Regions from separate parts of the Burkholderia pulmonis genome, predicted to be linked through region 1. Evidence: predicted binding sites of a transcription regulator. Region 1 holds the regulator's gene; the other holds the start of a gene.

Region 1 (4,870 bases):
TCAGCGCGCCGCCGAGTGCGGACAGGAACGTCAGCCGGTACGACGCGAGCACGCGCGGCGACGTGACGGCGGTAACGAACTGGTCCCACGACAGCGTCGCGGTCTTCAGGAACGTGGAGGCGAGCGGAATCAGCACCACGAGGCTCAAATAGGCCACCGTGATGCCGAGTGTCACGCCGAAACCGGGCAGCGCGCTCGGCTTGCGAAAGGTGTACGTCGTCATCGGATGCTCTTGCTGGGTCGTTGCTGCTCACGGGCCCGACGCAAACGCCGGCGCAGTGAATCGCGCCGGCGGGCTGTCGGGGATGCGGCGCGCTGTCGTGGCGCGCCGCTGTCGTTATGGCGTTACTGCGGCTTGTAGATCGAGTCGAACACGCCGCCGTCCGCGAAATGCGTCTTCTGCGCATTCGTCCAGCCGCCGAACGTATCGTCGACCGTGTACAGCTTCAGCTTCGGGAACTGCTTCGTCAGCTCGGCCGGCACGTTCTTCGAGCGCGGCCGGTAGTAGTTGCGCGCCGCGATTTCCTGGCCCTGCGGGCTGTACAGGAAGTTCAGGTAGGCATCTGCCAGCTTGCGCGTGCCCTTCTTGTCGACCACCTTGTCGACCACCGCCACCGGCGGCTCGGCCAGGATGCTCACCGACGGCACGACGATCTCGAACTTGTCGGTGCCGAATTCCTTGACCGACAGGAACGCCTCGTTTTCCCATGCGATCAGCACGTCACCGATCCCGCGCTGCACGAAGCTCGTCGTCGCGCCGCGCGCGCCCGAATCGAGCACGCCGGCGTTCTTGTAGAGCTTCGTGACGAATTCCTTCGCCGTCTGCTCGTTGCCGCCCGGCTTGTGTACGGCGTACGCCCATGCGGCCAGGTAGTTCCAGCGCGCGCCGCCCGACGTCTTCGGGTTCGGCGTGACGATCGAGATGCCCGGCTTGGTCAGGTCGTCCCAGTCCTTGATCCCCTTCGGGTTACCCTTGCGCACCAGGAACACGATCGTCGACGTGTACGGCGATGCGTTGTCGGGCAGGCGTTTCTGCCAGTCCTTGTTCACCAGGCCCTTGTTCGCGAGCGCGTCGATGTCGTACGCGAGCGCCAGCGTGACGACGTCCGCCTGCAGGCCGTCGAGCACCGAGCGCGCCTGCGCGCCCGACCCGCCGTGCGACTGCTTGAAGTTGACGGTCTCGCCCGTCTTCGCCTTCCACTCCTTGCCGAACGCCTGGTTGAAATCCTGATACAGCTCGCGCGTCGGGTCGTACGACACGTTCAGGAACGTCGTATCGGCCTGGGCATGCGTTGCGACGCCCAGCGCCGCCGCCGCGCCCAGCGCGAGTGTTGCGATCAGGCGGCCCACTCCGCCCACCAGCCCCGTATTGCGCTTCGCCATCCTTGGTTCTCCAGTGTTGTCGGTATTGCGATGTCGGGCCAGTCTAACGAACGGGTTACATGATTAAAAATAATCGTTCCTCATTTTTTAATACTCAAAAGTGCTAACGCAGACGGGACGGACGGTTGCGGCGGATAAACCGGCGTTTTAGCGCCGCCGGATCACGCCGGAACCGGCGTGATCGCGTCGAACCTCACGTAACACTTGAAATTCGCGAAGTACTGTATAAAAATACAGCTCACTGTCTATCCATACAGTTAAGCCATGACCAAACTCACCGCCCGTCAGCAGCAAGTGTTCGACTTGATCCGTCGCGCGATCGAGCGTTCCGGATTCCCGCCCACCCGTGCCGAGATCGCGGCCGAGCTGGGTTTCAGTTCGCCGAATGCGGCCGAGGAGCACCTGCGTGCGCTGGCGCGCAAGGGTGTGATCGAGCTGGCCGCCGGCGCGTCGCGCGGCATCCGCCTGCTCGGCATCGACGACGCCCCGCACCAGTTCACGTTGCCGCACGCCGGCCTGATGCAGCTGTCGCTGCCGCTCGTCGGCCGCGTGGCAGCCGGTAGCCCGATCCTCGCGCAGGAGCACATCTCGCAGCACTACGCATGCGATCCCGCGCTGTTCACCAGCAAGCCCGACTACCTGCTGAAGGTGCGCGGCCTGTCGATGCGCGACGCCGGCATTCTCGACGGCGATCTCCTCGCCGTGCAGAAGCGCACGGAAGCGAAGGACGGCCAGATCATCGTCGCGCGTCTCGGCGACGACGTCACGGTCAAGCGCCTGATGCGCCGGCCGGGCGGTCTCGAGCTGATCGCGGAGAATCCGGATTACGAAAACATCTTCGTCAAGGCCGGCAGCGCGGAATTCGCGCTGGAAGGCATCGCCGTCGGGCTGATCCGCTCGGGCGAACTCTGACATTCCGTCTCGCTGAGGAGAACATCATGGAACGCCTTGCCCGTCTGCTGCCTTTCCGTCAATTCGGCCGCCTGCGTCACCTGCGCGGCCGCACGCCCTGCGCACCGCTGTCCGCGGCCGCGCCCGTGCAAGAAGAAGTCGCAGTCGAACGGCAGGCGTCCCTGCTGCCGTCAGCACTCCCCGCGTTCGCGCGGGTATCGCTGAACGCCGGTCTCAATCACGCGGAACCCGCGCGCCGCGCGCCGGTGCGTGTCTATCACGGCCGTTCACGCCTGATCATGGTCGGTACGATCGATGCGGTGTGCCGGATGATCGATCGCTGCATTGCAGAGGAACGATCGGCTACGCCGGGCGGTCTCTGATTGCGGAACATGTCCGCACCGGAGGCAACGTGACTGGTTCGCCGAGCCGCGCAAGGCGACTCAAGCCCCTGTTGATCGTCGCGCTGGTCGTCGCGATCATTGCGGCGATCGGCTATGCGTACGCGTCACCGTACGTCGCGCTCGGTCGCCTGAAATCGGCGATCGATGCGCGCGACGCGCAGGCAATCAGCGAGTATGTCGATTTTCCGTCGCTGCGCATCAGCCTGAAGCAGCAGGTCACGGAAGAGTTGATGCGCCGGATCGACGCGGTGAAGAAGAACAATCCGTTCGCGGTGATCGGTGCGCTGATCGGGTCCGCGCTGATCGGCCCGCTGGTCGATGCGTACGCGACCCCGGAGGGTGTCGCCGCGCTGATGAGCGGCTTGCCGCCGCGCGGCAATCCGGGCGAGCGTCCGCCTGACTGGTCGAATCTGCCGCAAGGCAACACATCGGGCAACACACCGGCCAATCCGGCCCCCGCAAGTGCCGCCGCAGCGAGCGCCAACGCATCCGTCACGGCGGCGTCAACGCCCGCGCCTGCCGCGCCGGCCCCGAGCGAGGCGCAGCATCCGCAGCAAACCAGTGCGGGCTACCGGAATATCGACGAATTCGTCGTGACGTATCAGCGCAGCGCCGACGGCACGCGCTATGCGGCGATCTTCCACCGCTTCGGGCTGTTCTCGTGGAAATTGTCCGCGATCGACCTGCATGCGTAACGCAGCAGGACGCGCGACGCATGCACCGCTGAAGCGGTGCGGCGCCTGACCGGCACGAATCGCCGGTCAGGCAGCCATCGAGCCTTCAGATCATTTGCCGTTCGCCGTGGCCGCTTCACGCTCGCGTGCGATTTCGGCCTTCTGCTCTTCCGCCGACGAACACGCCACCAGAATGCTGCAGTTCACGCGGTCGAGCAGTTGCGTATTGCCCGATCCCATCCACCATCTCGACAGTCCGCTGCGGCACCGGTGGCCGACCACGACGAGATCGGCCTTCAGCTCCGACGCGAGATTCGCGATTTCGTCGATCGGATAACCGAACGCGAAATGGCCTTCGGCCTGCACGCCGCGCTCGCGTAGCCAGTTCACGCCTTCCTGCAGGATTTCACGCGCGGTTTCCTCGAAGCGGCCGCATGCGACATCGGTCAGCAAACCTGCGCTTTGCGCAATGCTCGACCGCATGTCGACGACCGACAGCAAGTGCGTCTCGGCCTTCAGGTCCATTGCGAGGTTGGCGCCGCAACGCAGTGCCTTGCGCCCTTCGAGCGTGCCGTCGTAACACAGCAAAATCTTGTTGTAGCTAGCCATGAAACCTCCCTATCGCGACAACGAGCCTACGCATTCATCATGGTGCGCCGCAATTCAGGACGCAAGGGATGGAAAACGCTGATTCGCCCCGCCCGGCGCGTGCGCGATGATGCAGTGCACGATCGGTGCGCCCATGCATCGCACCGTGCAGGCATGCCCTGAAGAGACGCAGCCGATGCACTAGAATGGCCCGTTCGTACTCCAGCGGGTCATACACGCCGGCGTTGTGCGCTTCGGTCATGCTCATGTGACACGCATTCGTCCGATCCGTTCGCCAGCCGGCCGCACAGCGGGCAGCGGAACGCGCCCGCTCACAACGACAACATGCCCATGTCCGTCGCACCGATCGATTTCCGGAACGTCGAAAAACGCTATGGCGACAAGCTCGTCGTCAACGGCCTCTCCTTCAGCGTGCAGGCCGGCGAATGCTATGGCCTGCTCGGGCCGAACGGTGCCGGCAAGACCACGACGCTGAAGATGCTGCTCGGTCTCGCGCATCCCGATGCCGGCGCCATTTCGCTTTGCGGCGAACCGGTTCCATCCCGTGCGCGACACGCGCGCCAGCGTGTCGGCGTCGTCCCGCAGTTCGACAATCTCGACCCCGACTTCACCGTGCGCGAGAACCTGCTCGTGTTCAGCCGCTATTTCGGGATGTCGGCACAGGCCGCACGTGCACTCGTGCAGCCGCTGCTCGAATTCGCGAGACTCGAGAACAAGGCCGATGCGAAGGTCGGCGAGTTGTCGGGCGGCATGAAGCGCCGCCTCACGCTCGCCCGCGCGCTCGTCAACGATCCCGACGTGCTGGTGCTGGACGAGCCGACGACGGGCCTCGATCCGCAGGCGCGGCATCTGATGTGGGAACGGCTGCGCTCGCTGCTCGCGCGCGGCAAGACGATCCTGATCACCACG
Region 2 (4,870 bases), on a different replicon from region 1:
CCGTGTCGTCGTGCATCAGCGTGCGCACTAGCCGTCACGCGGTCAGATGCGCGGCAAACCCCACCTTCCCCGGCGCGATCCCGTCCTTCAGCGTCAGCGCCGGAATCTCGTACTCGCCCGTGTTCTGCCGCCGGAACGGAATCGGCTGCGTGGTCCACAGATCGTCGAGCCGCCGGCCGAGCGCCGCGCGCGTTTCGGCAAAGCGCGCTTCGTCCATCTTGCCCGTCCGGTAGATCACGAACGGCGGCAGCACGTCGAACCCCGGGTAATACAGCACGCCGTGCTGGATCGGGAACAGCACGTCGTCGATCGGCCCGTTGATGCCGCGCGGGCTGTAGTGCGACTCCCACCCGCCCGTCGTGACGACCACCATCGCCCGCTTGCCGGCAAACATGCCTTCGCCGTAGCGATCGCCCCAATGCGTATCGGAATGCTCGCCGACGCCGTAGGCAAAGCCGTACGCATACACGCGCTCGATCCAGCCCTTCATGATCGCCGGCATCGAGAACCACCACAGCGGGAATTGCAGGATCACCGCATCGGCCCACTTCAGCTTCTCCTGCTCGCGTGCGATGTCCGCGCTTTGCGTCCCCGCCGCGAAAGCGCGCTTCGAGTCGAGCGACGGATCGAACCGCGCGTCGGGCGCGCGATCGGTCACGTCGTTCGCGTCGAACGACGCTTTCCAGTTCATCGCATACAGGTCGGTCACCTGCACCGCGTGGCCGGCCGCCTCCAGATGCGCGACCGCGAAGTCGCGCAGCGCACCGTTCAGCGAACGCGGTTCGGGATGGGCATACACGATCAGCACGTTCATGTTCGTCACTCCGTTGATTGAATGACTGCAGGATGCCGCCGCCGAAGGTATATTTGAAATGAATTCCTGATATTCCAGGTATAGCCATGACTAATCTCAGACGACTCGATCTGAACCTGCTCGTCACGCTGGACGTGCTGCTTGCCGAGCACAACGTCACGCGTGCGGCCGAGAAGCTGAACATGTCGCAGCCATCGGTCAGCGTGCAGTTGCAGAAACTGCGCGACGTGTTCGGCGATCCACTGCTGCTGCCCGGGCCACGCGGGATGCGGCCGACCGCACGCGCGGAAGCGCTGCGCGAGCCGTTGCGCGAGGCGCTCGAAGCGGTCGAGCGGGCGGTGGTTCCGGCCACGCCGTTCGATCCCGCGACCGCGACGAACACGTGGCGCGTGGCCGCGACCGACTACGGCGAATCGACGATCGTGCTGCCCGCGCTGCACACGCTGCGTTCGGCCGCGCCCGGTACGCGGCTCGCCGTCGTCGAGCTCGTGCCGCCGCGCATCGAGCAGGATGCCGAACGAAACGGGATCGACCTCGCGTTCCATACGACCGAGGGCTCGCCGCCCGGCATGCGGCGCCTGCCGCTGTTCGCCGAGCGCTACGTGCTGATCGGCCGCGCCGGGCATCCGAAGCTGAAGCGGCGCCCGACGCTCGCGCAGTTCGGCACGCTCGAACATGTGATCGTGTCGCCCGACGGCGGCGGCTTCTTCGGCGTGACGGACGAAGCGCTCGCGAAGGCCGGCGCCGCGCGGCGCGTCGTGCTGTCGGTACCGCATTTCCTGTTCGTGCTGTCGGCCGTCGCGAGCACCGATCTCGTCGCGATGCTGCCCGAGCGGCTGGTGCGCGACGTGCCCGCGCTGCGCGTGGTGGAAGCGCCGGTCGAGGTGCCCGGCTATGAAATGTCGATGCTGTGGCACGAGCGCGTGCATCGCGATCCGGCGCATCGGTGGCTGCGGGAGACGATCTCGGCAGCGGTGTGAATCGTTCGCGTGACCGGTGCGGCCGCCCGCTTCGATCGCCACCACACGAAATCCTTCATTCGGGGCTTGAAACCGCGCCAAACACTGTATATATTTACAGTGCTTTTGCACCATTTGACCCGAATTCCGTCATCCACAGACGAACGGACTTTTGTGAGGCGACCATGTTCCAGGCATCCGCATTCGATCCCGAGCAACCCGGCTTCAATCCCGTCCACTTCGAGCGCGCCGCGCAGCGGGCCGTCGTCGATCTGCAGCGCGTCGCGGGCGGTCCCGCGCAGCGGGCGCTCGGCCTGCGGCGCCGCACCCATCCCGCGGCCGTCCGCACGATGAGCTGGCAGGCGCTGCTGAACGTCGAAGAGCTGGCATTCTCGAATGCCGGCTTCCTGAACCGCAACGATCCGACCGTCATCGACGCGTTCATCCGGCTGCGCGACAGCCGGCTGGTCGCCGCGGACGTCGAGGAGCCGGTCGACTGGCGCCGCGACGACGACGACCTGCCGGCCATCTACCTGATCGTCAAGGCGATGCTCGACGCGGAAGAGGAAGAGCGGGCCGAAGCGGCCTGAGCCTAGATGGCCGTGTGCGCTCACGGCCTGCCGGGTGCGCGTCGCCACGTTGCGCGGTGACGCGGTCGGCGCTGCCGTTCATGGCGGTTCTGCGTCAGTGAATCCGCGTATCGGTCAGCAGGCCCGGAACGTAGACGTCGCGCAAGCGAAGCATCGCCGCGCGACATCTACGTTCGGGTGACCGTCGCAGCAGCCCCGCCCTTACAGTCGAGCCGCCAGCCGTGAGCCCTGATCGATCGCGCGCTTCGCATCGAGTTCGGCCGCGAGTTCCGCGCCGCCGATCAGGTGCACCGAGCGCCCGGCCGCCTGCAGCGGCGCGAGCAACGCTCGCTGCGGCTCCTGCCCCGTGCAGAGCACGATCGTGTCGGCTTCGATCAGTTCGTGATCGGTGCGCTGCTCGCCATACGACACGTGCAGCCCGCGCGCGTCGATCCGCTCGTAGTTCACGCCGCCGACCATCTTCACCTGCTTCATCTTCAGCGTCGCGCGGTGAATCCAGCCGGTCGTCTTGCCGAGCCCCTTGCCGAGCGGCGCGGACTTGCGCTGAAGCAGCGTCACCTCACGCGCGGGCGCCGTGACCTGTGCACGCGTCACGCCACCGCGCGTCGCGGCCGGGTCGGTCACGCCCCACTCGGCCTTCCATTCGTCCAGATCGAGCGCCGGCGATTCGCCGTCCTGCACCAGGTATTCGGCGACGTCGAAACCGATCCCGCCCGCGCCGACCACCGCGACCCGCCGGCCGACCGGCTGCTTGCCCGCGAGCACGTCGATGTAGCTGAGCACGTTCGGCCCGTCCTGCCCCGGAATCTTCGGATCGCGCGGCGCGACGCCCGTTGCGAGCACGATCTCGTCGTAGCCGCCCGCGATCAGGTCGCTCGCGTCCACGCGGCGGTTCAGGTGCAGGTTCACGCCGGTCAATTCGACCTGGCGGCCGAAGTAGTTCAGCGCTTCGTGAAACTCTTCCTTGCCCGGCACCTGCTTCGCCATGTTGAACTGGCCGCCGATCTCCGACGCACCGTCGAACAGGTCGACGTGATGGCCGCGCTGCGCGAGCACGGTCGAGCACGCGAGCCCGGCCGGCCCCGCGCCGACCACCGCGATGCGCTTCGGTTGCGGCGCGGGCGTGTATTTCAGCTCCGTCTCGTGGCACGCGCGCGGATTCAGCAGGCACGACGCGATTCGGTTCTTGAACGCGTGATCGAGACACGCCTGGTTGCAGCCGATGCAGGTGTTGATCTCGTCGGCGCGGCCCTGCGCGGCCTTGACGACGAACTCGGCATCCGCGAGCAGCGGGCGCGCCATCGACACCATGTCCGCGCAGCCGTCCGCGAGAATCTGCTCGGCCACTTCGGGCCGGTTGATCCGGTTGGTCGTCACGAGCGGAATGCCGACCTCGCCCTTCATCTTCTTCGTCACCCACGCGAACGCGCCGCGCGGCACCGACGTCGCGATCGTCGGCACGCGCGCCTCGTGCCAGCCGATCCCCGTGTTGATGATCGTCGCGCCCGCACGCTCGACCGCCTTCGCGAGCTGGACGGTTTCGCTCCAGTCGCTGCCGTCCGGAATCAGGTCGAGCATCGACAACCGGTAGATCAGGATGAAATCGCGGCCGACCGCTTCGCGCGTGCGCTCGATGATCTCGATCGGCAAGCGGATGCGGTTCTCGTACGACCCGCCCCATTGATCGGCGCGCTTGTTCGTATGCATCGAGATGAACTGGTTGATCAGGTAGCCCTCGGAGCCCATGATCTCGACGCCGTCGTAGCCGGCTTCACGCGCGAGCTTCGCGCAGCGCACGAACGCGCGGATCTGCCGCTCGACGCCGCGCGCGCTCAGTTCGTGCGGCGCGAACGGCGAGATCGGCGACTTGATCTTCGACGGTGCGACCGCAAACGGGTGATAGCCGTAGCGGCCCGTATGCAGGATCTGCAGCGCGATCTTGCCGTCCTCCGCGTGAACGGCCTCCGTGATCTCGCGGTGCCGGCGCGCGGCGGCCGACGTCATCAGCGTGCCGCCGAACGGCTTGGTCCAGCCGGCCACGTTCGGCGCAAAGCCGCCCGTCACGATCAGGCCGACACCGCCGCGCGCGCGTTCGGCGAAATATTCGGCGAGGCGCGGCAGCGTCTTGCGGCTGTCCTCGAGGCCCGTGTGCATCGAGCCCATCAACACGCGATTCTTCAGCGTCGTGAAGCCGAGATCGAGCGGCGCGAGCAGGTGGGGAAAGGATGTCGTCATGATGATTCTGCCAATAGTCGATGCCTGCCATCGTAGGCGCGCGCCACCTTGAGCGTGAGGGGGCAAACAGCCATAATGCTTGTCATTTCCGGCCAAAAATACATGACCTCCCCTTCCGCCAAAGACCGCCTCGGGCTGCGCCGGCCGACGATTCCGGTTGCCTACACGCGCCTGCTGCTGCAGGCGCTGGCCGCGCGCGGCGTCGACCTGGCCGCCGTGCGCGCCGGCACGGGCCTGCGCGACGCTGTGCTGGCCGAACCGGACGCCCGCGT

The links. The regulator LexA, encoded in region 1, represses DNA repair genes until DNA is damaged. The targets are predictions, from matches to a motif close to ACTGTATNNNNATACAGT.
Region 2: AC5LXK_RS27775 (DUF2471 family protein) is a predicted target of LexA. The motif match lies at 1,878-1,895, and genes of this name have one in related genera.

What each region holds. Positions count from the first base shown of each region.
Region 1 covers NZ_OZ480186.1:1,778,025-1,782,894, reverse strand. The annotation lists gene cysT (sulfate ABC transporter permease subunit CysT) at 1-223, opposite strand, end outside; gene AC5LXK_RS08345 (sulfate ABC transporter substrate-binding protein) at 346-1,383, opposite strand; gene lexA (transcriptional repressor LexA) at 1,648-2,295, shown strand; gene AC5LXK_RS08335 (hypothetical protein) at 2,322-2,657, shown strand; gene AC5LXK_RS08330 (DUF2939 domain-containing protein) at 2,687-3,373, shown strand; gene AC5LXK_RS08325 (universal stress protein) at 3,464-3,961, opposite strand; gene nodI (nodulation factor ABC transporter ATP-binding protein NodI) at 4,292-4,870, shown strand, end outside.
Region 2 covers NZ_OZ480187.1:2,484,442-2,489,311, forward strand. The annotation lists gene AC5LXK_RS27765 (NAD(P)H-dependent oxidoreductase) at 35-814, opposite strand; gene AC5LXK_RS27770 (LysR family transcriptional regulator) at 901-1,794, shown strand; gene AC5LXK_RS27775 (DUF2471 family protein) at 1,959-2,363, shown strand; gene AC5LXK_RS27780 (2,4-dienoyl-CoA reductase FMN-binding domain-containing protein) at 2,565-4,598, opposite strand; gene AC5LXK_RS27785 (AraC family transcriptional regulator) at 4,674-4,870, shown strand, end outside.